DNA from 4 places in the Streptosporangium sp. NPDC050855 genome. Region 1 is predicted to be linked to each of the others. Evidence: riboswitches for the same ligand, from Rfam matches in the RefSeq annotation. Region 1 holds a riboswitch; each other region holds the start of a gene.
The links. Region 1 has a riboswitch for cyclic di-AMP ahead of ACIBCT_RS27635 (C40 family peptidase). Riboswitches for the same ligand answer to the same signal wherever they lie in the genome.
Positions count from the first base shown of each region.

Region 1 (7,266 bases):
CCGAGCTGACCTGCGTCTTCGACGGCGCGGAGCTGAACGGTCCGGTCCCGGTGTCGGCGCCGCGCGGGGTGCGCGTGATGTTCAGCGCCCCCGGGCAGATCGCCGACGACCTGATCCGCCAGCTGGTCCGCGCCGAGCCCGCAGGACGGGCCGTCGCGGTGGTCTCCTCCGACCGGGAGGTGGCCGACTCGGTGCGCAGGATGGGGGCCCGCCCGGTGCCCGCGGTCCTCCTGCTGCGCCGCCTGGGTCGTGCGTGAACCTTTCGGGTGGTTCGCGCATCGAATGATCCAGGAGGATTACCCGATGAAGAAGATCATAGCGCTCGCCCTCACCGTCCTGGCCGCCGGCGCGGCCACCGCCGCACCCGCCGGCGCGGCCACCGTCCCCACCGTCCCCACCGGCGGCACCGCGTCCACCGGGACGGCCACGATCCCCAAGGGCTTCCTGCTGTACGAGAAGGAGGCCGCCAAGAAGGACGACGACCCCGAGACGACCTGGAAGGTCAGCGGCTCGGTGAAGACCCCGCTGGCGGTGAACCCCTGCGACCGGAGCACGCCGGCCCGGACCGGCCGCCTGGCCGCGCGGACGGTGACCTACACCGCGGTGCCGGACTTCATGAAGGTCGAGCAGGTCGTGCTGTACCGCTCACCGGCCGACGCGGCCAGGGCGGTCTCCCAGGTCCGCGCGGCCCTGGTCGCGTGCCGGTCCGACACCCGGTCCGGCTCCACCTACCGCTACGCCCACGCGCGGCAGGCCGGGATCGGCGACGAGGCGCTGAGGGTCTCCGGCCAGGTGTACTACCGCGGCAAGGCCGGGGTGGGCGGCGACCGGAGCGTGCTGGTCAGGAAGGGCAGCGCGGTCCTGATCTACCAGTGGGCCGGGGAGTACTCCAGGCCCGTCGCGAGCGACTGGGCCGTCCAGCTGCGCGACGCCAGGAGGATGACCGCCAAGGTCTGCTCCGTCGCCATCTGCCGGTAGCGGCGGGCCGCCGTCCGGCGGACATGACCTGCGGCGGAAGGAACGGCCACCTGTTTGGGGCAAACCCGACGAAAAGGTGAGCCAATCATTACTTCTTCTGTACTATTCGCCGCAGGTCTGTGTATCTGGGAGGCGTTGACGTGGCCGTGGCGGGCATGCCGGTTGGACTGAGTCGGATACCGGTGGCGGCCGGTCTCGCCCTCGCACTGCTGATGGTGCCGGTGAGCGGAGCGGTCGCGGAGCCCAAGCCCACCCTCGCCCAGGCCAGGAAGAAGCTGGCCAAGCTGAACGAGCAGGCCGACCAGGTCGTGGAGAAGTACAACCAGGCCGCCGAGAAGTGGAAGCGGGCCAGGAAGAAGTACCGGACGCTCAACGGCGACCTGGCCCGCCAGAGCGAGCGGGTCGCCGGGTTGCGCGAGGAGCTCGTCTCGATGGCCGTCAGCAGCTACCAGTCCGGTGCGATCACCGGCTGGGAGAGCATGGTCGTCCAGCCCGACCCCGCCGCGCTGCTCAGCGGCCTGGCCGCCGCCGACCAGATGGCCGCCTCCCGGGCCCGCTCCCTCAGCGCCTTCGACCAGGCCACCAAGGAGCTGCGGACCAACCGGGACAAGGCCAAGGAGGTGCTGGCCGAGGCCGACGAGACCCGCGACGAGCTCGCCGAGGAGAAGGCCAAGGCCGACAGGATGGTCAAGGTCCAGACCAAGCTCCTGCGCGAGCTCGGCGCCTTCCGCCAGGGCGACCCCGACAGCGCCGGGATCCAGTACACCGGCGCCGCCTCGGGCAACGCCCGTGCCGCCCTGCAGTTCGCCTTCGCCCAGGTGGGCAAGCCCTACCAGTACGGCGGCACCGGCCCCGGCGGCTGGGACTGCTCGGGCCTGGTGCAGGCCTCCTGGCGCACCGGCGGGGTCAGCATCCCCCGGACGACCTGGCAGCAGTGGAGCTGGGGCGCGAGCCGCAAGGTCTCGCTGAACGACCTGCAGCCGGGGGACCTCATCTTCAGCGAGGGCCTGGGGCACGTCAGCATGTACGCGGGCGACGGCAAGATCGTGCACGCCCCGCAGACCGGCGACGTGGTCAAGGTCGTCCCGCTGTCGGCCTACGGCCGCCGCCTCGTCGGGGCCGTCCGCCCCTGAGGGCCCGTCGCTTCTGGGGGCCCGCCCCTGAGGGCCCGTCGCTTTTGAGGGCCCGTCCGTCCCTCAGGGCGGTTCGTGTGCCCCTGAGGGCCCCGTCGTGCTCCTGAGGGCCTGTCCGCTCCTGAGGGCCCGTGTGCCCGGGGCCGCCCTCTCCCGAGGGGGCTCCGGTCCGTCTGGGCCGCTCGCCCCCCGGACGGGCCGCCCACCGGCGCCCGTGGGGGTCCGTGAAGACGTCTCGCGCGCGGGCGACGATTCCGCGCCCTCGCGGGAGTCCTCTCTCCGGACGGACCATCGGCCTCCTCCGGCCCCCGGAGGCGTGCCGCGACACAGGACCAGGGAGACGACGATGCCCACCCCCGCGACCCCGCAGCCGCTCGGCCACACCTTCACCGCCCCCATCGAGAAGGACGGCGCCTTCGCCACCTTCGTGACCGTGCCGGGCTCGGCCGAGCTCCTCGGCACGAGGCGGGCCGTGAAGGTCACCGGGACGGTCGACGGTCACCCGTTCGCCGCCACGCTGATGCCCTCGGGCGCCGGCCCGCACTGGCTGCCGCTGCGGGCGGAGCTGTGCAGGCTGATCGGCAAGCACGAGGCCGGGGCCGAGGTGACGTTCCACCTCGAGCGGCGGCTGAGCTGAACCGTCGCCCGCGGGCCCGGGAACGCCGCTCGCGGCGACCCGGGCCACGGCGTCCCCCGCGCTCACCGCGAGGGCCGGAACGATGTGACGAAGATAACAAAACTCGCGATTCACAGGGCTTGGAGGGCGATGTGACGAGAGTCATATCTCGATCGCATAAATAGGCATCACGCAGCGGTAACGGGAGGATCAAGAAGCCCTCTCGATCCTCCGTTTCTGGGAACCCTTTGCCGAAACGTGGCGATCGGAGTAACTTCTGGCTGCGCGACGTGCAAGCCATGCCGCCGCGGTGAACGACGGTCTCCGGGCCGTCTTCGTCCATAGAAATCCAGCCGGCCGCCGCGCCCCCGCAAGGGGCGGACGTCATCGTGGCGGCCCGCCGAATCCGTGCAGCCAGGAGGCATGGAACCGGGGACCCAAAAGGCCCGACACACCGTGGCCAGGGGTGAATCGGCACATTTGTGCCGTAGGGCATCTTCCAAGCCCGAATCCGTCAGCTAACCCGGTAGGCATCAGTGGAAGCACCAAGGAGAAATCCTGTCTACCACCCCGTACAACCCCCGTTTGTCACGCTTTTTCCGCCTTTCTCTAGGCGGCGTCGCCCTCACGTTGACCGCCTCAGCCGGAGCGGTCACCCTGGGACCCACGGCGGCGCAGGCGATGACGGACAATCCCCCTGAGATCCTGGTCAGCAGCGCGACCGGCGTCTCCGAGCAGACCGAGAGCACGGAGACCGGGCGGGCCACGACGAAGGGCACGGTCAAGGCCAGGACCAAGGCCAGGACCGCCACGAAGTCCAAGGCCAAGGCCAAGACCACGATGAGCAGGGCGGCACTGCAGAAGGTTCGGGCCGGCAAGGCCGTCGCGGCGGCCAAGAAGCAGATCGGCGATCCGTACCGGTGGGGAGCCTCCGGTCCCGGAGCCTTCGACTGCTCGGGGCTCGTCCGCTACGCCTGGCGCACGGCCGGCGTGTCCCTTCCCAGGATCACGCACAGCCAGTACAGGTCGCTCAAGAAGAAGGTCCCTTGGAGCAAGCTGCTCCCCGGTGACCTGCTGTTCTTCAGCGGAAAGGGCCACGTCGGCATGTACGTCGGCAAGGGCAGGATGGTCCACTCGCCGAGCAGCGGCAAGTCCGTCCGGATCGTGAAGCTGAAGGGGCACTACCGGTCCTCCTTCGCGGGAGCGGCCCGGCCCGGAGCCTGAACCCGAACGGTGACAGCGGTCCCGTCCCCGCACCGCGGGGACGGGACCGCTGCCGTCCGGTCGGCTACCATCGGCTCACATGTCCGTCCCGAACGGGTCCCACCCGGGCGGATCCGTCCCGCGAGGCCGCCGCGCCGTGCTCGCCGGGATGCTGGCGCTGCTGAGCGCCGGCCCGCTCACCGGGGCCGGACCCCTCCCGGCCGGCCGGCACGGCCTCCCCGGCGTCCCGGACTCCCTCGGCACCCTCGCCGGCCGCCGCACTCCCGCCGTCCCCGGACCTCCCGGGGTCTCCGGTGTTCCCGGCGTCCCCGATGTTCCCGATGTTCCCGATGTCCCCGCCGGCCTCTGGCCGGACGGCGCGACCGTCGTGCGGGGCCGGCACTCCGTGGTGGTCGGCCACCGCGTGCCGCACGCCGCCCTGCGGGACCTGGCGGCCACGGCCGACCGGGCCCGGCGCACCGTCGCGGAGATCTGGGGACCGGTCCGGGCCCTGGTCCTCCACCCCGCCACCGACGCCGAGGCCGCCGCCCTCGCCGGGGCGGGAAGCACCCGCGGCCTGGCCGCCCTGGCCACCGCGGACCGGGTGATCGTCCTGCCGTCCGGCTACGCCCGGCTCACCGCGACCGGCAGGGACGTGGTGATCACGCACGAGCTCACCCACGTGGCCACCGGCGCCACCCGCGGCGGCCGGGTGCCGATGTGGCTCTCGGAGGGTTTCGCGGACTACGCCGGGTACCGCGACGCCGGGATCGCCGTGCGGACGGTCGCCGCCGAGCTGGCCGCGGAGGTGCGCGCCGGGACCCTGCCCGCCCGCCTCCCCGGACCGGCCGATTTCGCCCCGGGCGCCCCGAGGCTCGCGCAGGCCTACGAGGAGGCGTGGCTTGCCTGCCGCCTCGTCGCGGAGCGCTTCGGGGAGAAGGCGTTGGTGAGGCTCTACGGTAGCGATGTCGGGAGCACGCTCGGCCTGTCGGCGGCCGAGTTCACCCGGGCCTGGCGCGAGTACCTCCGGAGGGAACTGCGATGACGCTGAGCACGACGGACGCGCCCTCGGGCACGCGGTCGGCGGGGTGGGCGCTGGCCGCCCTGGGCGCGCTCACCCTGGCGGTCGTGGCGTTCACCACGCCCTGGCGGGCCCTGCCCGCGGCGGCGCCCGAGGTCGCCCCCTCCCCGGAGCGGGACTTCACCGCCGAGCAGATCGCCCGCTCCCAGGCGTTCGACGCGCTGGTCAGCGTTCCCGCGTACCTGTCGCTGGGCCTGACGCTGGTCGTGGCCGGGGTGCTGGTGGCCACGCCGCTGGGCGCCCGGCTGGCCGACCGGCTGCGGGGCCCCTGGTGGCTGCGCGTGCTGCTCGGCGTGCTGGTGATCTCGGCCGCGGTGGCGGCCCTGCGCTGGCCGCTGGGGATGTGGTCGGAGACCTACCTGCGCGAGTACGGGCTGTCCACCCAGCAGTGGCCCGCGTGGTCGGCCGACCGGGTCAAGAGCGCGGGCGTCGGCACGGCACTGACCGCGATCATGGTCCTGGCGGTGGTCGCGCTGGCGCGGCGCTACCGGCGCTGGTGGATCCCGGCCTCGGCCGGGGTGTTCGCGCTGACGCTGGGCGCGTCCTTCGCCTACCCGGTGCTCATCGAGCCGATCTTCAACGACTTCAGGCCGATGGAGGCCGGGAAGCTGCGCGACGACCTGCTCGCCATGGCCGCCAGGGACGGCGTGCCCGTGGAGGACGTGCTCGTCGCCGACGCCTCGCGGCGGACCACCGCGCTCAACGCCTACGTCTCCGGCTTCGGCGCCACCCGCAGGATCGTCGTCTACGACACGCTGCTGCGGGCCCCCGCCGACGAGGTCGAGCTGGTGGTCGCGCACGAGCTGGGCCACGCCGAGGCGGGCGACGTGCTCTGGGGAACGCTCGTCGGCGGCCTGGGCGCGGCCTGCGGGGCGTGCCTGCTGTACGCGGTCGCCTCGGCGCCGGGCCTGCGGCGGCGGGCCGGGGTGCCCGCCCTCGGCGACCCGCGGGCCACGGGCCTGATCATGGGGCTGGTGAGCCTGGCCACGGTCCTGTCGGGACCGGCCCAGAACGTGGTGAGCAGGCAGGTCGAGGCCCGCGCCGACGTGCACGCGCTGGACCTGACCCGCGACCCGGCGACGTTCGTCGCCATGCAGCGGCGCCTGGCCGCCACCAACGTCTCGGACCTGTCGCCCGACCCCCTCGAACACCTGCTCTACGCCTCGCACCCCGCGGCGCCGCAGCGCATCGCCGCGGCCCGCTCCTGGGCCCGGCTGAACGGTCTCCCCGAGCCGTGAGCCGGACCCTGGTCGTCACGAACGACTTCCCGCCCCGCGCGGGAGGGATCCAGTCCTTCGTGCACGGCCTCGTGGCCCGCCGCCCGCCCGGCTCGGTCGTCGTGTACGCCCCGGCCTGGCCCGGCGGTGACGCCTTCGACCGGCGCCGGCCGTACCCGGTGGTGCGGCACCCGGGGTCGCTGATGCTGCCCTCGCCCGCGGTGGCCCGCCGGGCCGCCGCCCTGGTCGCCCGGTTCGGCTGCGACACCGTGGTCTTCGGGGCGGCGGCGCCGCTGGGCCTGCTCGCGCCGAGGATGCGCGAGGCCGGGGCACGCCGCGTGGTCATGCTCACCCACGGCCACGAGGCGGGATGGGCCGGGATCCCGCTGGCCCGCGGGATCCTCGCCAGGATCGGCGCGGAGGCCGACGCGGTCACCTACCTGGGGGAGTACACCCGGCGCCGGCTGGCCGGGCTGGTCCCCGAGGGCAGGCTGGTGCGGCTGGCGCCCGGCGTCGACACCGGGACGTTCCACCCCGGCGCCGGGGGGGAGCGGATCCGCGCCGAACTGGGCCTGGGGGACCGGCCGACGGTGGTCTGCCTGTCCAGGCTGGTGCCGCGCAAGGGCCAGGACACGCTCCTGCGGGCCTGGCCCACGGTGCTGCGGGACGTCCCCGACGCGGTGCTCCTGATCATCGGTGGCGGCCCGTACCGCAGGACGCTGGAACGGCTCGCCCGGCCGCTGGGCGGCGCGGTCCGGATCGTCGGCCCGGTGCCGGAGTCCGCGCTGCCCGGCCACCTCGCCGCGGGAGACGTGTTCGCCATGCCGTGCCGCACCCGCCTGGGCGGCGTGGACGTCGAAGGGCTCGGCATCGTCTACCTGGAGGCGTCCGCCACCGGGCTGCCGGTGGTGGCGGGCTCCTCGGGCGGCGCCCCCGACGCCGTGCTGAACGGGGAGACCGGGCTGGTGGTCGACGGGACCCGTCCGGACGAGGTCGCCGCGGCCCTGACCGGCCTGCTCAAGGACCCGGCCGGCGCGC
Region 1 is NZ_JBITFY010000015.1:86,060-93,325, reverse strand. It holds gene ACIBCT_RS27655 (NYN domain-containing protein) at 1-257, shown strand, start outside; gene ACIBCT_RS27650 (hypothetical protein) at 304-978, shown strand; gene ACIBCT_RS27645 (NlpC/P60 family protein) at 1,134-2,111, shown strand; gene ACIBCT_RS27640 (DUF1905 domain-containing protein) at 2,458-2,748, shown strand; cyclic di-AMP (ydaO/yuaA leader) riboswitch at 3,116-3,275, shown strand; gene ACIBCT_RS27635 (C40 family peptidase) at 3,409-3,951, shown strand; gene ACIBCT_RS27630 (hypothetical protein) at 4,031-4,975, shown strand; gene ACIBCT_RS27625 (M48 family metallopeptidase) at 4,972-6,249, shown strand; gene ACIBCT_RS27620 (glycosyltransferase family 4 protein) at 6,246-7,266, shown strand, end outside.

Region 2 (7,266 bases), on a different contig from region 1:
CAGCAGGTCCTTGACCGACTCGCCGAAGATCTTGCCGGTCGGCGCGTCGTTGAAGAACTCGTTCTTCAGGTCCGCGACCGCGGGGTCCTGCTGAGCCGGGATGGAGCTCGGGAAGGCCGCGGCCTCCTGGAAGGCCATGACGTGGCCCTCCTTGCCGGTGAGGTAGTTCAGGACCTCGGCGGCCTCCTTGGGGTGCTTGCTCTGCTTGGGCACGGCCAGGTAGGAGCCGCCCCAGTTGCCGGCACCGCCGGGCACCGCCGCGACGTCCCACTTGCCCTTGTTGCCCTCACCGGCCGCACCGGAGACCACACCGAGCATCCAGGCCGGGCAGCCCATGGTCGCGAAGCCGCCCTTCTTGATGGCGGCGTTCCACGGCGGGGTGAAGGACGCGAGCTTGGCGGTCAGGCCCGCCTCGCTGAAGCTCTTCACCGTGTCGAAGGACGTCTTGATCGCGGGGTTGGTCTCGATGACGAGCTGGTTCTGCTTGTCGAAGTAGGCGACGTTGCCGTTCTTCGGCGCCTCCTGCGACAGGATCACGTTGTAGAGCGTGTTCGGGCCGTCGAGGAACTTGGGGTCGCTCTTGCCGGGGTTGGCGGCCTGGAACTTCTTGCCGACCTCCATGAAGGCGGCCCAGTCCGGCCAGAGCTTGCCGACCTCTTCGCGGTTGGTGGGCAGGCCCGCCTTCTCGAACAGGTCCTTGCGGTAGCACATGGTCATGCCGCCGATGTCGGTGCCGAGGGCGAAGAGCTTGTTGTCGGCGTTGATGCCGTTGTCCCACTTCGCCGCGGGGAAGTCGGCCTTGCGGCTGTCCAGCCCGTACTGGGCCAGGTCCGTGAAGAACTGGGGACGGGCCTTCATGAGGCCCATCGCGCCCTCGTCGAGGGCGATGATGTCGGCGGCGCCGCTGCCGGCCTGCAGACGCTGGAGCAGCTGCGGCAGGTAGACGTCCTCGAACCGGTCGGTCAGGTTCTGGTACTTGACCTGGATGTTCGGGTGAGCGGCGTTCCAGGTCTCCACGGCCTTGTCATAGCCGAAGTTCTCGCCACCTCCGAAGGTGTGCACGGTGATCGTCACCGGCTCGGCCGCGGCGGCGGAGGAAGAACCGCCGGCCGCGGGCTTGGCGGGCTCGCTGGAACCGCACGACGTGATGGCCAGGGCGGTGGCCGCCATGACCGCTACGGCGGCCAGCTTGCCCTGCCGCTTGTTGTTCAACATTCCGGACCCCTCTCAGGTGGTCGCCCGAATCATTGGGAGGTGACATCGCGTACCGGTCCCCGACAAACGCGGCCTCACGATGCGGTCTTTCCTCAATGTGCTTTGGGAGCGCTCCCACGAAGAGTGGACGATGGGCAACCAGGACGTCAATAGACCGAAACTCAACCGTTACATGGAAGGCGTTTTGAGGGTCCTGGGGCGCCTAAATGGTGATATACATCCCATATGGGGTTTTGGGAGCGCTCCCATCACACGGGCATACAGTCAGGGCATTTCGCGCTCCTACCACGAACCGGCACCGGACGGGACCACCGCGCGGCGGACCCCGCGCGTGACCGTGCGCGACGTCCGGTCGTGTACGCGGCCTCGTGACGGCATACGCCGCCTCGTGACGGCACGCTGCGGCACACGACGGCCCGTGGCGGGGCCGGGCGGTGATCGTGCCCGGCGCGCGGCCGCACCCGCGCGCGGGACGGCATCCGCGCGGGAGACACGGAGGACGCGGGGACGCCGGAGACGCAGAGACGCCGGAGATGCAGGGACGCCGGAGATGCAGGGACGCCGGAGACGCCGGCCCGTACGCGATCGGAGCCCTCGTGCGGGACGGGCGGGCGCCGGAGGCATGACGAGGCCCGTCTCCCGGCCTGGCCGGGACGACGGGCGGATGGACGGGGGGTGTGAAGGGGAAGGGGGGAGGGGGCGCGAGGGGTCTGACACGTACCCTGACAGGGTCCTGGTGCGGACCCCGTCGCGTGAGTCCGTGAGCCGCGTGAGTCGCGGTGCCGGCCGGTGCCGGCCGGGGCCGGATCAGCCGGCGTAGACCGGGTAGCCGAAGCCGGCGACCTCGGACATGGGCCGGACGAGCTGCTCGACGTTACCGTTGCCGGTGTTGCCCTCGATCGTGGTGATCGTGCCGTCGCCGTTGTCGTGCTTCACGAAGCCGACGTGGTCGATGCCGTCGATGCTCTTGCCGCCCTCCCAGTCGAAGTAGACGACGGCGCCGGGGGTGGGGGTGGTGCCCCAGTGGCCGTTCTGCGCGAACCACTTGGCGTGGGTGACGGTGTAGGCGTCCCAGCCCATCGTGGGCCGGATGCCCGCCATCTCGCCGACCCAGGACACGAACATCGCGCACCAGGGGGCGTTGGCGTAGCCGTAGATGTTGCCTCCGTCGCGGGCGGCGGTCTCCTGGGCGCGGGGGGAGGACATGTACCACTGGTGGAACTTGGTCCCGCCGCCCATGGAGTTCTCGCGGACGCCGATCTGCTGGGCGGCCAGGTTCAGCACCTGCGCGGCCGTGACCTTGGGAAGCCGCTGGGCCACGACCTCCAGGGGGGTCCTGGCGGACCCGGAGTCCGAGGAGACCTCGGCGGTCTTGGTGTCGGCGGGCGGGGTGTTCAGCGCGCCGTGGCCGTCGGCCTGGGCGGCGGGGCCCATGACTCCCGCGGTCAGTGCGATGGAGGCGCCGAGGGCGATTCGTGCCAGGCGGGGGATGATGGGGGTGGGGGTGGAGCGGTGCTCGGTCATATGGGGGTTCGACTCCTTGCGTCGCTTCCATTCCGCCTACCGGGTTAGCTGACGGGTTCGGGCTGGGAAGTGCCCTACGACGCACGTATGCGTTGATTCACCCCAGGAACGTGGTTCCCCGGTTCCGCAGACCTCGCGGATTCGGCGGCCGTGCTCACCGGGGGCGGAGGGGGTCCGCCCAGGTGAGACGCGGTCGGGCAATGTGACGGCAATGCTCAGACCTTGGTAGACCCAGACATTTGCCATGAACGGGATGAACCTACGTCATCCGGTCAGACGATTACAAGCAGGACACATTGCCTTCTCATGGTGATAGCGCCTGGTCAGAGGGGTAGAGGATGCCGTTCCGCGCCCCCGGGAGGGGAGTGGATCACCCTCCCCGCGGGTCGTCCCATGCCCTCGCCGTCGCCCGGACCTCTTCGGGGCGGTGACCGGAAAGCCCGGTGTCCCCGGCGATCCGGAGATCGGGCCCGCGTCCGCCCGCCGTCCGGCCCGGTGGTCACGGGTCGGGAAGGACCGGTCCCCGGGCGGCTCTTTACCTACCGCCTTTGTCGAACTGGCCTTCGATGGTAAAAACTGCGGGGGCGGCGGACGATCTTTCCTAAAGTCTTCTCAAAACCTCCTCAATGCCCTGTTCAAGCGGGGAGGCGACCCCTCACGGCAGCCGCCGGGTCTCCCCGAACCGCACGCCGGTCATCTCCTCCGACACCTCCCACAGCCGCGCCGCCACCTCCGGGTCGGTCGCCCGGGCCGAGGGGCGCAGCACCTTCGGCCCCGGGCCGATGTACTGCCCGCCCGTGACCTCGGGGGAGGTGGCGGCGTACAGGGACGGCAGGGCGCCCTTGGCGGCCGGTTGCAGCACCAGGCGCATCAGGGCGTTGAGGGGGCGGGTCAGCACGCCCGTCTTCAGGATCCCGGTCGCGGTGGTGCCCGGGTGGGTCGCCAGGCTGAGCAGGGTCGCCCCCGAGGCGTCGGCGCGGCGCTGCAGCTCCAGGGTGAACAGCAGGTTGGCCAGCTTGGAACGGCCGTAGGAGGAGAACCTGCCGTACCGGCGTTCGAGGCCCAGGTCGTCGAAGTCGATCGTCCCGACGGAGTGCGCGTCGCTGGAGACCGTGACCACCCGGGCCGCCGGGGCGGCCAGCAGGCGCGGCATCAGCAGGCCGGTCAGCGCGAAGTGCCCCAGGTGGTTGACGCCGAACTGGGTCTCGAAGCCGTCGGCGGTCGTCCCCCGGGGCATCAGCCCCACCCCGGCGTTGTTGATCAGCAGGTCCAGCGGCTCGCGGACGGTCTCGGCGAAGGCGCGCACCGACCGCAGGTCGGCCAGGTCGAGCGCCCCCGCCTCCACCCGGGCCCCCGGCACCTCGGCCCTGACGGCCTCCAGCGCGGCCCTGCCCCGCCCGGGGTCACGGGCGGCCAGCACGACCCGGGCGCCGTGCCTGGCCAGCTCCAGCGCCGTCGGCAGGCCAATGCCCCCGCTGGCCCCGGTGACGACGGCCGTGCGGCCGGTCAGGTCGGGAACGTCCTCGGCCGTCCACATGGCTCGCCCCTCTCCGCTCCCGCACGGCCCTGCGGCCCGCGCGGCCGACCCGCCGGTGCCCGGCGTGGATCTTCAGGTACGGGCAGTGTACGGAACGGCCAGGCGCCCCGCGCGAAGCCACGCAAGATCACAAGTTGGCGCGCGTGGTCCGCTGTTCACCCGCAGTTCCCGGACCGGTAAGGCCACCGGGTTACGGTGTGGCGGTCGTGAACGGGTCATCGCCCGGCGTGGAGGACGGCCGAGACCACGCGCGGGAGCAGGGTTCGGCCGTCGCCTGGGTGGAGTCTCCGCTGCAGATGCTCTGCGCCGTGGAGGCCCATCACGCGGGGCTGCTCGGCCCCCGCGGCCACCTCGTGCCCAGGGCGGGCCTGCGCCCCCTGGCGGTGACGGGACGCGAGCTGAGACGCCTGGGGCTGCCCGAGGGCCTCGAACTCGCCGAGGCCCGCCCGGACATGCCCCGGCCGCCCCGGGGACGCACCTGGGCGCTGGGCGACGCCTTCTCCGGCAAGGTCCAGTTCCGCTGGCTCACCGCCTCTCCCGGCCGGGTCGTGATCGTCGACGACGGCCTGGCCACGATCAGGCTCCTGGAGCTGATCACCGGCAGGCCCGGCACGCCCCTGCTGCGGGCACGCGGCGGGGCCGGGCGGCTCAGGACCGTCCTGGGCGTGGCGGCCGGACTGCGGCTGCGCGCCGCCGCCCGTTCCGGCCGGCTCTCGATCTTCACCGCGCTGCCCGTCGCCCCCGACCTGGCGAAGGCCGTACGGGCCAGGGGGATCGAGCTGGTCACCCACGACTTCGCCTGGCTGCGCTCGCAGCCGCTGCGCAGGCCCCGCCCGCAGGAGCGGACCGTGGTCCTGGGCACCTCGCTGGTCCGCAACGGCCTGATCCACCGGGAGCACTACTTCACCTGGCTGGCCGGGCTGGGCGCGGACGGGCCGGTGGCCTACTTCCCGCACCGCCGCGAGGACCCGGGCGACCTGGCCCGGGTCGCCGAGCAGCGCGGGATCACCGTCTACGACGGCGGCATCCCCGCGGAGCTGACGCTGCGCGGCCTGGCCGCCGAGCAGCGGGTGCTGAGCCTGCCGTCCACCGCGGTCACCTCCCTGCGGATCCTGCTCTCGGCGCGGGGCGTGGCCGTGCGGACGGTGGACGTGCCCGACGAGTGGTGGACGGCCGAGGCGGCGCCCTCGCTCCGCTCCCACCTGTCGATGTTCGCCCATCACGACACCGGGGTCGCCGGACCATGAACCGCCCGCCCGGGCCCGGGAGCCATCGGGCCGTGACGCGATGACACCGTGACGCCACGATCCCCGCGGCCCGGAGCCCGGGGATCGGCCACCCGCGAGCGCCTGCGGTGCCGCGTTCCCTGTCCACGTACGACACCGGGGGAGACACCCCCGGCTGGAGGTTCTCGTTGAAGGTCCTGGCCGTGGCCGACTCCGACTCCTACCTGAAGTGGGCGGCCTGCCTGCTGCGGGGGCTGCCCTCGGGCTGCACGACGGAGCTGGCGGTGATCCGCACCCCGATCGTGCCGTCCCCGGCGCAGATCCAGGCAGCCGTCGCGGGGTCGGCGGCCGAGCCGCCCGTGCTCTCGGCCCGCGCGCTGCGCCGGGCCGCCGAACGGTTCAGGCCCGACGTGGTACTGGTGGCCTGCACCGGGCCGGTGGTGGACGTGCTGGTCGCCGAGGTGCTGGCCGGGCTGCGGCCCCGGCCGGTGTTCGCGTCGGGACTGCCCGGCATCTCCATTCCCGCCACCGAGAAGGCGTGGCTGTTCCGCAGCGGGTGCGAGCTGTTCGTGCTGCACAGCGGCCGGGAGGTCGAGGAGTTCTCGGCGATCGGCCGGGCGCTGGGCGGGGGCGGCCAGGTCGGCCTGGCCCGGCTGCCGTTCCTGCACGGCACCGGTGGCGCACCCGGCGGGGGAGCCGTCGCGGGAACCGGAACCGTCGCGGGAACCGGAATCGGAACCAGGACCGGGACCGGGACCGGGACCGGAACCGGGGCCGGGGCCGGGGCCGGGGCCGGGGCCGGGGCCGCAATCGAGGCCGGGGCCGGAGCCGGGACCGGGACGGGTGCCGCCGTGCGGCCCGCCGTCGTCGGCCCGCGCGACCGGGTGGTGTTCGCCACCCAGGCCAAGGTGCCCAGGCGCAGGGAGGAGCGCGAGAGCGTCCTGCTGGCCCTGGCCGAGCTGGCCCGGCACCGGCCGGACCTGGACGTCGTCGTCAAGCTCCGCGCCCTGGACACCGAACGCCAGACCCACAACGAGCGCTACCACTACATGGGCCTGTGGCGGTCGCTGGTCGAGCAGGGCCGGGTGCGGGACGACGCCGTACGGTTCGCCACGGGCCCCATGCACGAGCACCTGGCCTGCGCGGCCGGGTTCGTCACCGTCAGCTCGACCGCCGCGCTGGAGGCCATCGCCGGCAAGGTGCCACTGCTGGTGCTCTCCGACTTCGGTGTGAACGCCGAGATGATCAACCTGGTCTTCGAGGACAGCGGGCTGCTGGGCACCCTCGACGACCTGGCCGCCGGGCGCTTCCTGGACCCGGACGACGCCTGGTGCAGGGCCAACTACTTCCATCCGGGCGCCGACGACGACTGGATCTCGCGCATGGTCTCCCTGGTCGGCCAGGCCCGCTCGGGACGGCTCGTCCCGGCCCGCTCCCTGCTGGACGGCCCCCAGTACGCCGCCGCCCGCCGCCGCGCCCGGATGCGCGTGGAGGTCCCGCCGAACGTGCTGCGCGCCGGGTACCGGGCCAAGCGCCGGATGCGCCGCTACCTGCGGGCCCTGCGGTGAACCCCGTACAGGCTTGATTCGATTTTGAACGTCCGCGCTCGTGTCGTCCGCGCCGAAAACGGTGAGGGTCCCTGAGGAGAAACCGGCGGAATCCAAGGGCGGGCCCATGTCGCACCATCTCGACTCCGAGCAGGCCCGCCAGGACGGCCGGCTCGACATCACCGACCACTACGTCTTCCGCGGCGAGACCGGGACC
Region 2 is NZ_JBITFY010000007.1:309,311-316,576, reverse strand. It holds gene ACIBCT_RS17030 (ABC transporter substrate-binding protein) at 1-1,215, opposite strand, end outside; gene ACIBCT_RS17025 (CHAP domain-containing protein) at 2,023-2,739, opposite strand; cyclic di-AMP (ydaO/yuaA leader) riboswitch at 2,758-2,896, opposite strand; gene ACIBCT_RS17020 (oxidoreductase) at 3,395-4,276, opposite strand; gene ACIBCT_RS17015 (hypothetical protein) at 4,483-5,523, shown strand; gene ACIBCT_RS17010 (DUF6716 putative glycosyltransferase) at 5,631-7,070, shown strand; gene ACIBCT_RS17005 (DUF4331 family protein) at 7,177-7,266, shown strand, end outside.
Region 2: linked by a shared signal. The riboswitch ahead of ACIBCT_RS17025 (CHAP domain-containing protein) and the one ahead of ACIBCT_RS27635 (C40 family peptidase) in region 1 are both predicted to bind cyclic di-AMP.

Region 3 (7,266 bases), on a different contig from region 1:
CGGATCCGTACGCGGGCGCGACGCTTTCCGATCACTTTACGTGATGTGACGAACACGTTGCGCCCATCGGCGTGGAGGGAAGGATGAGACCATGGGAATGCTCATGGAGAGATCGACCGCGTACCAGATCACGGATCGGAAGAACCTCGAACGGCTCTACACGGAGCTCGTCGATCGGTTCGAGAATCACCGGATCGAGATCGTCAACGGCAGGATCGTGGTGAGGGAGATGCCCACGATCGCCCACGCCAAGGTCGTCTACCAGCTGACGGCACAACTCATGCCGTTCTCCATGGAGAAGGGGTGGCGTCTCTATCCGCAGGTCAAGCTCCTCCTGCAGGTGCAGGGGGATCGCATCGAGCCCGACCTGGTAATCGTGCCCCCCGATCCCCCTCTCTGGGATCCCAGCCACATCCATGCGAACGCCACGTTGCTGGTCGCCGAGGTCGTCTCTCCGAGCAGCGTTCACGACGACCACGTGGTCAAGCCGCGTGCCTGCGCGCTCGCGGGCGTCCCGCTCTACCTCGTGATCGACACCTTCGCGGACCGGTTCAGGTTGCTCAGCCGACCCGGCCCGGAGGGGTACGCCGAAGAGGTCACCGAGTCGCTCGGCAAGCCGCTCGAACTGCCCGCGCCGTGGAACCTCACGATCGACACGGGCAGGCTGACCGAGGGCTGAGCCCGTCGCGCGGAAGGGCCCGGCCTTGGAGGACCGGGCCTTCCGGTGGCGGCTAGCAGATCTTGTGGACCCAGCCGTGCGGGTCGGGGCGGGACCCGTACTGGATGCCCACGAGTTCCTCGCGGATCTTCGAGGTGACCGGGCCCTGGTTGCCGTCGCCGATCGTCCAGGCGCGGTCGGCGCCCTTGACCGCGCCGACCGGGGTGACGACCGCGGCCGTGCCGCAGGCGAAGACCTCGGTCAGCTCGCCCGACTCGCAGCCGCTCTGCCACTCCTCGATCGACAGGCGTCCCTCCTCGGCCCGCAGGCCCAGGTCACCGGCGAGGGTGAGGATGGAGTCGCGGGTGATGCCGGGCAGGAGCGTCCCGGTCAGCGCCGGGGTGAGCAGGCGGTCGCCGTAGACGAAGAACAGGTTCATCCCGCCCATCTCCTCGACGTGACGGTGCTCGACCGCGTCCAGCCAGACCACCTGGTCGCAGCCCTGCTCGACGGCCTGGCGCTGGGCCACGAAGGCCCCGGCGTAGTTGCCGCCGCACTTGGCCGCCCCGGTGCCACCGGGGGCGGCGCGGGTGTACTCGGTGGAGAGCCAGACCGAGACGGCCTTGCCCCCGCCGAAGTAGGCCGCGGCCGGTCCGGCGATGACCATGTACCGGTAGGTCCTGGAAGGGTAGTTGACACCGAGCGCGGGCTGCGTGGCGATCATGAAGGGGCGCAGGTAGAGGCTGTGCCCCGGGGTGGTGGGGACCCAGTCACGGTCGGTCTGGACGAGCAGCTCCAGCGACTCGACGAACGTCTCCTCGGGCAGCTCGGGCATGGCCATCCGCAGCGCCGAGGCGTTGAACCGGGCGGCGTTGGCCTCCGGCCGGAAGGTCACGATGGCGCCGTTCTCCTGGCGGTAGGCCTTGAGACCCTCGAAGAGCTCCTGCCCGTAGTGGAAGACCGAGGTCGCCGGGTCGAGGACGAGCGGCCCGTACGGGGTGAGCCGGGCGTCGTGCCACCCCTCCCCCTCGGTGTAGTCGATGGAGATCATGTGGTCGGTGAAGACCTGGCCGAACCCCGGGCTCGCCATTACCTGCTCACGCTCGTCCGTGGTGCGAGCGTGGTCGGAGAGCTGCACGTCGAAGCTGAGCTTCTGAGCGGTGGTCATGACGCGGATCCTTCTCTTGGTGTCTGGCTTACCCTTGCGTCCATTCTGCGTTGGACCGGGTAACGGGAAACTACTGCATCGATAGCGAAAACCGTCAGCGGGGCGGAAAACCAAAACGCGCCCGGCGGCTCGGTGAGCCGCCAGGCGCGTCTGGGTCGAGGTGGGCGGCTTCCTCAGCCGGCTACTCGGGCGGTGATGTCGTCGCCGATCTCGCGGGTGGTCCGGCCGGTCCGGCCGGTCGGCCGCTCGGCCAGGTCGTCGGCGACGGCCCGCTCGACCCGGACGGCCTCGGAGTCCAGGCCCAGGTGGTCCAGGAGCATGGCGACCGACAGGATCGTGGCGGTCGGGTCGGCCTTGCCCTGGCCCGCGATGTCGGGGGCGCTGCCGTGGACCGGCTCGAACATGCTCGGCGCGGTGCGGTCGGGGTTGACGTTGCCGCTGGCCGCCAGGCCGATGCCACCGGCGATCGCCGCGCCGATGTCGGTGAGGATGTCACCGAAGAGGTTGTCGGTGACGATCACGTCGAAGCGCCGGGGCTGGCTGACGAAGAACATCGAGGCCGCGTCGACGTGGCAGTAGTCGGTCTGGACGTCCGGGTACTCCCGGCCGACCCTCTCGACGGTGCGGGCCCACAGGTCACCGGCGTAGGTGAGCACGTTGGTCTTGTGGACCAGGGTGAGCCTCCTGCGGGGACGCGACAGCGCCTTGTCGAAGGCGTAGCGCACCACGCGCTCGACGCCGAAGGCGGTGTTCAGCGACTCCTGGGTGGCGATCTCCTGCGGGGTGCCGTGACGCATGACGCCCCCGGCTCCGGCGTACGGGCCCTCGGTGCCCTCGCGGACGACGATCATGTCGATGTCCTCCGGCCGGACCCCGCCCAGCGGGGTCTCCACCCCGGGGAAGAGCTTGACCGGCCGCAGGTTCACGTAGTGGTCGAGCCGGAAGCGGAGCTTGAGCAGCAGGTCGCGCTCCAGCACGCCCGGGGGCACGCTGGGGTCGCCGACCGCCCCGAGCAGGATCGCGTCGTAGCCGCGCAGCTCCTCCAGGACGACGTCGGGCAGCGTCTCACCGGTCTCGTGGTAGCGCTTGGCGCCGAGATCGTAGGTGGTGGTCTCCACCTTCGTGCCGACCGCTTCGAGGACCTTCAGCCCTTCGGTGACGACCTCGACCCCGATCCCGTCCCCGGGGATGACCGCCAGGCGGATGTTACGCGAATCCATGGGGTCACCCTACCGGGCCGTCTCGGTGCTTGAACACCGGTCTCACGCCTCGGACGGAATTTCCCTCGGGTACATCTGATCGCTTTGCCCGTCTTTATCCTATGTTGACCGTTTCGCGAGGTTTCGTTATGGTCCTCACCGTTCACGTTGATGCCTAATTCGTACGGATCATCCCTTATCGATGCGTACGGAGCCGGGGAACCACTCTTTCCGGGATCGTCCCGGGCCCCGGGAACCCCGCTCCCGACCGGAGCGCGTTCCCGGCCGCCCGCGACGGGATCCCTCGGGGCGAATCGGCGCGCCCGCGCGCCGTAGGGCGGCCTCCACGCCCGAGCCCGACAGCTCACCCGGCAGGCCCTATGGAAGGAACGACCCTGTACGGCAAGATCTGTTCGCGCGTCGCGTCCGTCCTCGTCGCCGGGACCGCGGTGTTCGCGACCCCGGCCACCGCGCTGGCCGCCTCGCCCTTGCCCGCCCCCGCGCCTCCCGCGCTCGGCATGCCCGCCCTGAAGGGCGCCCTGCGGGCCGCGTCCCTGCGTCCCGCCTGGCAGAAGGCCCTGAGCTGGGCCATGTCCAAGCGCGGCACGCCGTACGCGTGGGGCGGCACCGGCCGCGGCGGCTTCGACTGCTCCGGGCTGATGCTCCGCGCCTATGGGGCCGCCGGGATCGCGCTGCCCCGCATCGCCTCCGAGCAGTACGAGGCGTTCTCCAGGAAGATCGCCTGGAAGGACCTCAGGCCCGGGGACCTGGTCTTCTTCCGGGGTCTCGGGCATGTCGGAATGATCACGAAGCCCGGGTACATGGTGCACGCCCCGCGGAGCGGGGACGTGGTCAAGGAGGAGCGGCTCGCCTCATGGCGGCACGCCTCCTTCGTCGGCGGGGTGCGCCCCGACCCCGAGGGGGTCGAACTGGCCGAGCGGATCGAGCACGCGACCGGATCCGCCGTCGGCGGGTGAGCCCCCGCGGCTCCGCCGCGAGCGTCGCGGAGCCGTCCGCCCCGGCCGGCCCGGCCCGGACCGGCGCACGGCCGTGATCGGGCAGGTGGCCGGCAGGTGGCCGGCAGGTGGCCGGCAGGGTCAGCGGGTGGGCGCGCCACCGTTGTCGCGGCGGTCCAGGGCGGTCTGGATCGCGTCGGCCGCCTCGTCCTCGTTCTCGTCCGGGCGGTTCCAGGAGTACATCTCGTACATGGTGAGTCTCGTTTCGGTCGCGGGTGAGCTGTGAAGGTGGCCGAGACTCCGGTCAGGACTCGGACCGGGCCCGATGCCTCGGTCCGGGTCACGGACCGGTGGGCGGAGGGCTCGGAGCCGGCGATCGCCACGGCACCGTGGCGGGCCGCCGGCCTGCCCTGTCAGGCCCCGCCGCGGCGGGTGCGGAGTGCGAGAACACCCGGCGCATCTCCATCAGGTTACCCGGTGACGAAAGGGTCGTCTCGCCCCGCGTACACACTTCTCACATGTCGAGACGGCGAGCGGGTGCCGGCCCGGTCCCGGACGGTCCGTCCGGGAGCGGGCCGCGGCGCGCCGCGGCCACCCACGAAGGGGACCCGGCGGACCGGGACGGTCAGTCGGTCAGGTCGACCGAACGGCCGCTGTCGGCGCCGATCTCCGCGCCGATCTGGTCGACCACGTCGGCCGGGATGGCGGTGTCGACGGTGAGCGCGATCAGGGCCTTGCCGCCCTTGACGTCCCGGGCCACCTGCATCGAGGCGATGTTGATCGAGTGGTCGCCCAGGATGCGGCCGACCACGCCGACGATGCCGGGACGGTCGGTGTAGGTGAAGAACGACAGGTGGTCGGTCGGCTCGATCTCCATCTGGTAGCCGTTGACCTCGACGATCTTCGTGATCTGCCTCGGCCCGGACAGGGTGCCGGAGACCGAGACCGCGCGGCCGTCGGCGAGCACGCCGCGGACCGTCACCACGTTGCGCCAGTCGGGGCTCTCCGAGCTGGTGATCAGCTCGACCGTGACACCGCGGTCCTTGGCCAGCAGCGGGGCGTTGACGTAGGTGACCGAGTCCTCGACCACGTCGGTGAAGACGCCCTTGAGGGCGGCCAGCTCCAGCACCCGGACGTCGTGGGAGGCGATCTCGCCGCGCACCTCGACGTCGAGCCTGGTGGCGACCTCACCGGCGAGCGCGGTGAACACCCGGCCGAGCTTCTCGGCCAGCGGCAGGCCCGGCTTGACGTCCTCGGCGACGGCGCCGCCCTGGACGTTGACCGCGTCCGGCACGAACTCCCCGGCCAGGGCGAGCTTCACGCTCCGCGCGACCTGGGTGCCGGCCTTCTCCTGGGCCTCGTGGGTCGAGGCGCCCAGGTGCGGGGTGACCACGACCTGGTCCAGCTCGAAGAGCGGGCTGTCGGTGACCGGCTCCTTGGGGAACACGTCGATGCCGGCGCCGGCGACGCGGCCCTCCTTGATCGCGGAGTAGAGGGCGTTCTCGTCGATGATCCCGCCTCGGGCGACGTTGATCAGGCGCACGTTCGGCTTGACCTGGTGCAGCTCCCGCTCTCCGATGAGGCCGATGGTCTCCTTGGACTTGGGCAGGTGCACGGTGATGAAGTCGGCCTCGCGCAGGGCCTCCTCCAGCGAGACCAGGCGGACGCCCATCTGCGCGGCGCGGGCCGGCTGCAGGTAGGGGTCGTAGGCGATCAGCTCGACGCCGAACGGCTGGAGGCGCTGCGCGACCAGCTGGCCGATCTTGCCGAGGCCGAGGATGGCGACGACCTTCTCGTCCAGCTCCACGCCGGTGTACTTCGAGCGCTTCCACTCGCCGCCCTTGAGCGCGGAGTGGGCCTGGGCGACGTTGCGGGCGGAGGCGAGGATCAGGGCCACGGTGTGCTCGGCGGCACTGGTGATGTTGGAGGTGGGCGCGTTGACGACCATGACGCCGGCCTTGGTGGCCGACTCCACGTCGACGTTGTCCAGGCCGACGCCGGCGCGGGCGACCACGCGGAGCCGGGGGGCGGCGGCGATCGCCTCGGCGTCCACCTGGGTGGCGCTGCGCACGATCAGGGCGTCCACGTCCGCGAGGGCGGGCAGGAACTGGGCGCGGTCGGCGCCGTCGGTGTGGCGGACTTCGAAGTCCGCGCCCAGAACCGCGAGACCGGCCTCGGAGAGTTCCTCGGCGACCAGTACGACGGGCTTGTTCACAGGCAGATCCTTACTAGGCGGTGAGGTGCACGGACCTCACGTAGTCTATCGGCGCTTGTGAACGCGTTCACGAGTGTCCCGCGATCCGAGACGGGGTAGGCCGTGACCGGGGGGCGCTACCCGCCGTCGTCGCATCCCATGCCTGCAAAATTCAACTTGGTATTGATCCCAAGAAAACTTCGCGATTACCCTGATAAGCCGTGGTCCACTACCTATCGTTCCTCATATGAGCATCGGGAACCCCGCTCTCGGCACCGTGCTCGCCCAGCACGGCGAGCCGCACCGGCTGCTGGCCGCGCTCGCGGAATGGGGACTCCTGGTCGCCGTGCGACCCGACCGCTCCGTCGTGCTCGGCACGACCCAGGCGGGTGAGCGTGTCCTGCTCGGATACACCTCGGCGGACACCTACGCGCGGCACCGTGGCAGCCACTCGTTGTCGGCCTGCGACGCCGACACCGTCCTCGACATCCAGCGCGTCACCGGCGTGCGGGAGATCGTGATCGACGCGGCCGGGCCGGCCGCCGCGGCCGTGCCGATCGAGGACCTCCAGCGCTACCTGCTCTCGACGCGCAGCGGGCCCACCCCCGCGCTGTCGAGCGCGACCCCCACCGCGTACGCGACCGGGGCGATGGCCACGGTCTCGCGTTCGGCGCCCGCGCTTCCGCGGACCGCTCCCCCGGCGGCACCGCAGAGCCCGTACCCGCAGGCTCCCTCCGCGCCGGGCGCGTACCCGCAGGGCACGCCCTCCCCGGGGGCGTACCCGCAGACCCCTCCCCCGGCGGCCCCGCAGGCCCCGTACCCGCAGGGCCCCTCGCGGCAGGCCGCCTCCCCGCAGGGCCGGCCGCGGACCCCCGTGCCCGCCGCGCCCGCCGCCTCGTGGATCCCGGCACCCCGGCCGCACCTGTCGGGCCCGATGCAGATGGTGGACCCCGGCTACCGCCGCTGCGACCACCCGATCCTGCCCGCGCTGCGCGCCGCGATCTCGCACCTGCTCGTCGACTACCCGCTCGTCCACCACGTGTGGATCTCCGAGGCCAGCACCTCCTCGGGCGCCCCGGGGATCATGCTGC
Region 3 is NZ_JBITFY010000002.1:437,797-445,062, forward strand. It holds gene ACIBCT_RS07155 (Uma2 family endonuclease) at 92-679, shown strand; gene ACIBCT_RS07160 (branched-chain amino acid aminotransferase) at 732-1,826, opposite strand; gene ACIBCT_RS07165 (3-isopropylmalate dehydrogenase) at 2,000-3,046, opposite strand; cyclic di-AMP (ydaO/yuaA leader) riboswitch at 3,188-3,418, shown strand; gene ACIBCT_RS07170 (C40 family peptidase) at 3,406-4,002, shown strand; gene serA (phosphoglycerate dehydrogenase) at 4,607-6,196, opposite strand; gene ACIBCT_RS07180 (hypothetical protein) at 6,423-7,266, shown strand, end outside.
Region 3: linked by a shared signal. The riboswitch ahead of ACIBCT_RS07170 (C40 family peptidase) and the one ahead of ACIBCT_RS27635 (C40 family peptidase) in region 1 are both predicted to bind cyclic di-AMP.

Region 4 (7,266 bases), on a different contig from region 1:
CTTGGCGTTAACGTCGCTCAGGTCAATCTCATAGCTGGTGCCGTCAATCGCGAAGGTGACGGTCTCGTCGGCCTCACCCCCATCGAGGTCGTCGATGAGAATCTCCTGGATCTGCTTGGCCATCTACACAATCCTTTCGCGGAGTATTGTTTCATTCGCAAGCCAAACATATACCCGCGACCCAAGAGCGGCAATTCCAGAAGCCTGGCGATTCTCACAGGGAACCGGGGCCCCCGGTGCGGCTCCGTGGTGGATCAGCTGTTCTGCGTCTCGGCCGGATCGGCCTGTTTTGCCTGGCGCCGACCGGCGGCTTCACTCCGAACCAACTTGACGACTCCGAAGATGAAGGCCCCGCCGACGACCGCCGGGGGTATCAACGCGGACAATACTGCGTACATTCGTCCTCGCTCCGCACCGTGGATGGGCTTTCTGGACCGGGAAAAGTGGCGGCGACCCCGGGCACGGGTGCGTGCCCGATCGGTCCGGAACCGCTCACGGATGACCATAGCGCCACCGACCGGCGACATGCGTCTCAGGGGCGCCACGCCCGTCGGTCTCCAGCCTAATGCTTCTCTCCAGCCGCCTTACCGGTTGCACCCGTAAAGCCGTCAAGAAAAACAGCCGGGGAGATCAAGTGATCATCGTCGTCTCTGGAATACCCGGCCGCGCGGGCGTTCCGGCCGTCACACCACCCCCTCCCTCACGGGGAAGTCCCTGCTCAGAAGGCATCCCGGCAGGAACGGCGCCCCGCCGGTATCCCGGGATCCGCAACGGACGGGTTCATCACGGGAATGCCCGCCGCCGGCGGAACACCCGGGCGGAGAGCCTCCCGCCTCATGGCCCGGCCGGAGCCGATGCGACGCGAGCGCTTGTAACAAGACGGATCTTCAGTGCTTTCTTGCCTGGAGTATGACTCACTCCGACCGGCCGCACATAGTCGTAGACCGTATAACCACCAAAGGCGAGCCCCCCTCGCGCAACCCCGGCAAGACCGCGCCCCCCCGTTCCGGATCCCTAAGAAGGCCTTCATCGGTCGCCCCGAACACACCGTGAAGACGAACGGGAGAAAGCCGTGAGCACCGCGCAGGACACTCCTGGCGGGCGGAAGCGGCCATTCGGTGAGTGGTGGGCTAACTCCCGACGGCGGACGATCCGGCCATTGAGGGGCCATAGCGGTACGAGGACATCGGTGGCGCCGAGGGCGGATATTTTCCTGGACCGGGCCAAGGGACGGTCATAAGTCGCCCCGCGCCCGGGAGTAAATGGGTTCGCGTGTCCACGGCGTCCCGCCCGGCCCGGCCGTTAGGCTCCTCGGGGTTCTCGTTTTCCGGCCCCGACGAAGCCGAGTGCGTCAAGACGCGCCTGTGAAGGCGAGTGCATCAAGGCGTGTGCGTGAAATCCCGCGCGTGTGGACGCGTGAGAACGGGCGTGGGAAGGCCGCGCGTCAGGGTCCGTGGACGACGCCGTGGGGACCGGACGACGCCATGGGGACGAGGAGGTCCGCGGGAAGGTCCACGCGCCTGAAGGCCCGGGGGGCGGAAGGCTCGGGGCAGGAGGCCCGGGGGCGGGGTCGCGGCGAGGGCTCATGGAGGACGCCGCGCGTGCTGGAGGCCGGGTGCGAAGCCGTACGCGAGAGGGCGGCGGGAGGCGCGTGTGCGGGAGCCGGGGGCGGGGGCCGGGGGGCCGGTGCGAGGCCGGCGTCCCGAGGGCCGTGCCTTGAGGGGCGGACCTTGAGGGGCGGGCCTTGAGGGGCGGGCTCGAAAGGCCGCCTCCGAGGGCAGCTTTCGAAGGGCCGGACCGGAAGGGCCGCTTTCGGAGGACCGGGCCGGAAGGGGCTCGCGTCAGGAACCTCGCGTCAGGGATCACGGGGTCGGGGTCGGGATCGGGATCGGGATCGGGATCACGTCGTGTCGCGTCGCGTCGACGACCCTGGTGTCGCGGGACGCGCGCGAAGGCCCTCGCACGAAGAACGGGACCGGCGGTCGAACCACCGGTCCCGTCTCTTCGGGGGAACTACTTGATCTTCACGACGACCGTGTCGGCCACCTTGTCGTGCAGAGCCTGGTGCAGGGGCTGGTCCCAGAGCAGCCACAGGACGTTCAGGAGGGAGAAGATGCGCACGATCCAGTTCAGGAACGGCACCCAGGACAGGAACTGCGGGCCGAAGAACACGCCGGCCCGCTTGAGCGCGACGGCGTTGCTGAGCCCGCCCGGCGGCACGACGTTGCCCACGGGCACGATCTTGATGCCCATGACCATCTTGCCGACGGTCTGCCCGCTCCTGGTCGTCATGAAGAACTCGTAGGCGAAGTACAGCGCCGCTGCGAGCAGGGACGTGAGCAGGGTGGCGAGGAAGAAGCCGCCTCCCGCGTCCAGGGTCCCGGTCGTGCTGTCGAAGCTGGGGGACGTGACGATGACGGCGGCCAGCACGGCGCTGATGATGAACGTCGGGATCCCCAGGATGATCCCGTCGATGAGCCGTGCCACCAGACGCTGCCACCACTCGGCGAGCGGCGCCGGAGCGCCGGGAACGCCGCCGTAGGGCTGTCCGTAGCCCTGCTGGCCGTACGCCGGCTGACCGTAGCCCTGCTGACCGTAGTCCGGCTGCTGGCCGTACCCGCCCTGCTGGCCGTAGCCCTGCTGACCGTAGTCGGGCTGCTGGCCGTACCCGGGCTGGGACGACTGCTGCCCGTAGCCCTGCTGGCCGTAGCCGGGCTGCTGGCCGTAGTCCGGCTGCTGTCCGTAGCCACCGGTCGCGCCCTGCTGGCCGTAACCCGGCTGGCCGTAGCCGCCCGTGCCACCCGTGCCGCCCTGCTGGCCGTAGCCGGGCTGCTGGCCGTAGTCCGGCTGCTGCCCGTACCCGCCGGTGCCGCCCTGCTGGCCGTAGCCGGGCTGGCCGTAGCCGCCCGTGCCGCCGGTGCCGCCCTGCTGGCCGTAGCCCGGCTGCTCGTGGGAGGACTGGCCGTAGCCGGGCTGCTGCCCGTACCCGCCGGTCGAGCCCTGCTGGCCGTACCCCTGCTGCTGGCCGTAGCCCTGCTGGCCGTAACCGGGCTGCTGCCCGTAGCCCTGCTGGCCGTAGCCCTGGGCCTGTCCAGGACCGATGTTCGGCTGTGAGGCCTCCGACCGATATCCCACGACCGTTATGTCGGGGTCGAGTTCACCAGCGGCTCGACCCGCGTTGTGCTGTCCGTATTCAGGCTGCCCCGACGGTGTGCGATCGCGGTCGGGATCATCCTGTGGATACGGCGGCTGTCCGGTGCTCACCGCGTCACCTCACTTAGACTGCGCATGTGGCAGATGTCAGACTCACATGCTTGCTGCAGCACAAGGTATCGACATAGGCAACAACAGTCACCTTTCCGTTGTGTCAGCTCTAAAGTCACTCACGTCGGGCTCACGTGTCAGATGCAGCAGCATCCGCGTATTGCCCAGGGTGTTGGGCTTGACGTGCTCCAGATCCAGGAACTCCGCGACGCCCTCGTCGTAGGAGGCGAGAAGTTCGGCGTACACCTCCGGGGCGACGGGGGTGCCCTGGATCTCCAGGAACCCGTGCCGGGCGAAGAAGTCCACCTCGAAGGTCAGGCAGAAGACGCGGCGCAGGCCGAGTTCGACGGCGGTGCGCAGCAGCGCGGAGACGATGCGGTGACCGATCCCCGCCCCCCGGCGGGCGGGGTCGACGGCGACGGTGCGGATCTCGGCCAGGTCCTCCCACAGGACGTGCAGCGCCCCGCAGCCGACCACCTCCCCGTGCTCGTCGGTGGCGACCCAGAACTCCTGGACGTCCTCGTACAGGGTGACGGTGGCCTTCTCCAGCAGGCGCGGTCCCGCGCCGCCGTAGGTGTCGACCAGGCGCCGGATGGCGCGGACGTCCGGGGTGCGGGCACGCCGGACGGTGACGCCGGCCGCCCCCGGCGGCCCCTCCCGCTCCGTGCCGGTCCGGGATTCACCACCGCTTCCTGCCTCGGCGGGGGCGCGCACGACCGGCGCCGGAGACTGTTCCGCAACCTGCTCCATGACCGATCAGCGTACGTCCTCGCCGTCCCCCCATTACGGCTCACCCCTAACTCGCGCACCACCCCCCCTCTCGTGACCCTTGGTAGTCCCATTACCACGCTGGGCATCGGGAGTCGAAGTGTGTCGCATTTCATCTTCGGTACGGTCCCGGAGCTGGGCGGACCCCCTCGGGCCCGATGAACCCCTGGGCAAAGGGCCCGTAAAGGCCTCAGTGATCATTTTGAGATGTGATCCGTCCGTGACATTTCAGTTGCGAAACCTCTACTGAATTCGAAGTTCTGGTTGAGCAGGAACCAAGGGTGGACTAATCTCCGTCCTCGATGTCAGAGATGTGAAAAGCCTGACCCGCCGAATCTCCCGCAGGGAGAACCGGGGACCCACCCGAGTCCCCCGGGGTGAATCCGAGTGCCACCGGCGCACCCGGTAGGGCTGCCCTCCGGCCCGAACCCGTCAGCTAACCCGGTAGGCGGCCGAGGAGAGGAGTCCATTGGTGAAGCGCACGCGCGACCGCGGAGGAGACCAGGCGGGTGGCGACGCCCACCGTCCACGACGCGCGCCGCGAGGGCTCCGCCACCGCATGGTGGTGATCGGCCTGGCGTTCGCCACCCTCACCCTGGGCACCCCGCTGGTCGCGGCCTCCGCCGACCCCGAGCCCAGCCTCAAGCAACTGGCCGCGCAGGCCGAGAAGCTGCACAACGAGATCGAGACGCTCGCCGAGCAGTACAACGGCGAGCGGGTCAAGCTCAAGCAGGCGCAGCGTGCCGCGGAGAGCGCCAAGAAGACCCTGGCCACCAGCGAGTCCGAGCTGGCGGCGCGGCGGACCAAGGCCGCCCTGCTGGCACAGAGCAGCTACATGTCGGGCGGCCTGAACGCCGGGCTCACCCTCACCCAGACGTCCGACCCCGACAACTTCCTCGACCAGGCCACCACCAGCTACGCCCTGCAGCAGCAGCAGAGCGAGGAGGTCGCCCAGGTGGGCCGGGCGATCGAGGCCGCGGAGCGGGCGCAGGCCGGTGCCAAGGCCAGGACCTCCGAGGTCAAGAAGCTGCTGACGGAGATCGGCGCCAAGCGCGCCAAGATCGAGCGGCTGGTCGCGCGGGTGGAGAGCGACCTGTTCAAGGAGGTACGCGCCCAGGCCATCGGCAACCGTGGCGCCCGGGTGAAGGTCGACGCGCCCATCGTGGGCAGCGGCAAGGGGGCCGAGGCCGCCCGCTGGGCGCTGACCCAGCAGCTCAAGCCGTACGTCTGGGGCGCCGAGGGGCCCGACTCCTTCGACTGCTCCGGGCTGGTCATGTGGGCCTACCAGAAGGTCGGGATCAGCCTGCCGCACTACACCGGGGACCAGTGGACCGCGGGCACGCGCGTCTCCCGGAGCGAGCTGCGCCCGGGCGATCTCGTCTTCTTCTACAGCGACCTGCACCACGTCGGGATCTACATCGGCGCGGGCCTGATGGTCCACGCCCCCCGGACCGGTGACGTCATCCACATCACCACGATCGACAACCGGCCCTTCGTGGGAGGCGTGCGCATCGCCGGCTGACCGCCACCACCCGTTCGACGCGTCCCGCGCCCACCCGGCGCGGGATCGAGCCTCGGCCGAGGACGGACGGAGCGGGCGGCTGAATCCGGGCGGCGGCCGGCTAGATCAGGCGGCGGCGGGCCGCCCAGGCCACGGCCTCGATCGCCGTGGCGACGCCGATGCGGTCGCAGATGCCCCTGAGCCTGCGCCTGACGGTCCGGCCGCTGATGTCGAGCCTGCGGCCCACCCTGTCGACGGTGACGCCCTTGGCGAGCTCAGCCAGCAGCACGAGGTCGTCGGCGCTGAGACCGATATCGCCCATGCCCAGGGGGCTGTCGCCATGGCGCGAATCCACTTCCGGATATGCCATCAAGAGTCACTCCCCCCACTCTGGAAACCGGGCCTAAGGCACCATGAATGAATACCGCCCGCCAGGAACGGTAAACGCCTTGTTCAAAGGTCGTCAAGTTCCGCCCTTCATGGCGTTGCCGCACTATTGACATAGCAGGCCATACGTGAAGTACTCATGATATGTCAGCGCCTTTGCGGTTAAGTCATGATCTGCCTCGGGCGTGGACCCGTAACCGTCCCCTGGCTGCGGCGACCGGCATCTTCACAGAACAAGATTTTGCCGGATCGGCAGGTCCTGCGGCCCTCCGGACGCCGGGTTCGCGACGCGCGTACAGGCCCGTATTTTTCGGGAAATCGGCCCCTGTTCCGCCGGTGCGGCGGTGGTCACGTCCCTCGCCGCCTTGACGGCGTGACGTAAAAACCATGAAATGGTGGGCCACCTCGGCTCTTTGCGGCATTTGCGGAGTTTCATGCACGGCCATCCGCATGCCGTAATATCGGGCGTGCTGGAAAGGGAGTTTCTACACCATGCGGAAACTCGTCCGCATGGCACGAAGGGACGCGAGCACCGCCGTTTCCGGGGGCCGGGATCCTGCCCTTCCGCTCCCGGCTCCCCCGCGCCTTACGGGCACACCTCCGGCCGCGGGAGCGTGGCCGCCGCCGATGCGCGACGCCCGGCCGGTGGGTCGCCGTCCGGGCCGTGTCGCCCCGTTCCGCACCCCTGGAGCCCGGATGATCGACGGGAGGCCCGGGGCGCCGTGGCGCCGGGGATGCCGTGGGTGCCTTGGGTGCCGTCCGAGGGCCCGAAGGCGCGCTTCCGCCCGGGCGCGGCACAGCGCCCGGCCGGGGACATGATCGTGCTCCGGGCGGTGGTACCGGACCCGGCCGTGGTCGGGCCCGGTACCACCGCCCGGCGGGGACGTCGTCTCGCGTGACCCGGTGGCCGCGCGTCGGTCAGGCCCGGCCCGACGGCTTGACCAGCGGGAACAGGATGGTCTCGCGGATGTTCCTGCCGGTGAAGGCCATGATGAGGCGGTCGATGCCCAGCCCCATGCCACCGGTGGGCGGCATGCCATATTCCAGGGCGGTGAGGAAGTCCTCGTCAAGCTGCATCGCCTCGACGTCGCCGCCCGCGGCGAGCAGGGACTGCTCGGTGAGACGACGGCGCTGCTCGATCGGATCGTTCAGCTCCGAGTAGCCGGTGCCGAGCTCGGTGCCGAACCCGATCAGGTCCCACTTCTCGGTGAGGAGCGGGTTGTCGCGGTGGTTGCGGGCCAGCGGGGAGGTCTCCAGGGGATAGTCCATGACGAACGTGGGCTGGACGAGCGTGTGCTCGACGAGAGCCTCGAAGATCTCCTGGACGAGCTTGCCCTGACCCCACG
Region 4 is NZ_JBITFY010000008.1:257,714-264,979, forward strand. It holds gene ACIBCT_RS18350 (Lsr2 family protein) at 1-123, opposite strand, end outside; gene ACIBCT_RS18355 (RDD family protein) at 2,014-3,135, opposite strand; gene ACIBCT_RS18360 (amino-acid N-acetyltransferase) at 3,352-4,014, opposite strand; cyclic di-AMP (ydaO/yuaA leader) riboswitch at 4,351-4,499, shown strand; gene ACIBCT_RS18365 (NlpC/P60 family protein) at 4,505-5,554, shown strand; gene ACIBCT_RS18370 (LuxR C-terminal-related transcriptional regulator) at 5,655-5,855, opposite strand; gene lysX (bifunctional lysylphosphatidylglycerol synthetase/lysine--tRNA ligase LysX) at 6,839-7,266, opposite strand, start outside.
Region 4: linked by a shared signal. The riboswitch ahead of ACIBCT_RS18365 (NlpC/P60 family protein) and the one ahead of ACIBCT_RS27635 (C40 family peptidase) in region 1 are both predicted to bind cyclic di-AMP.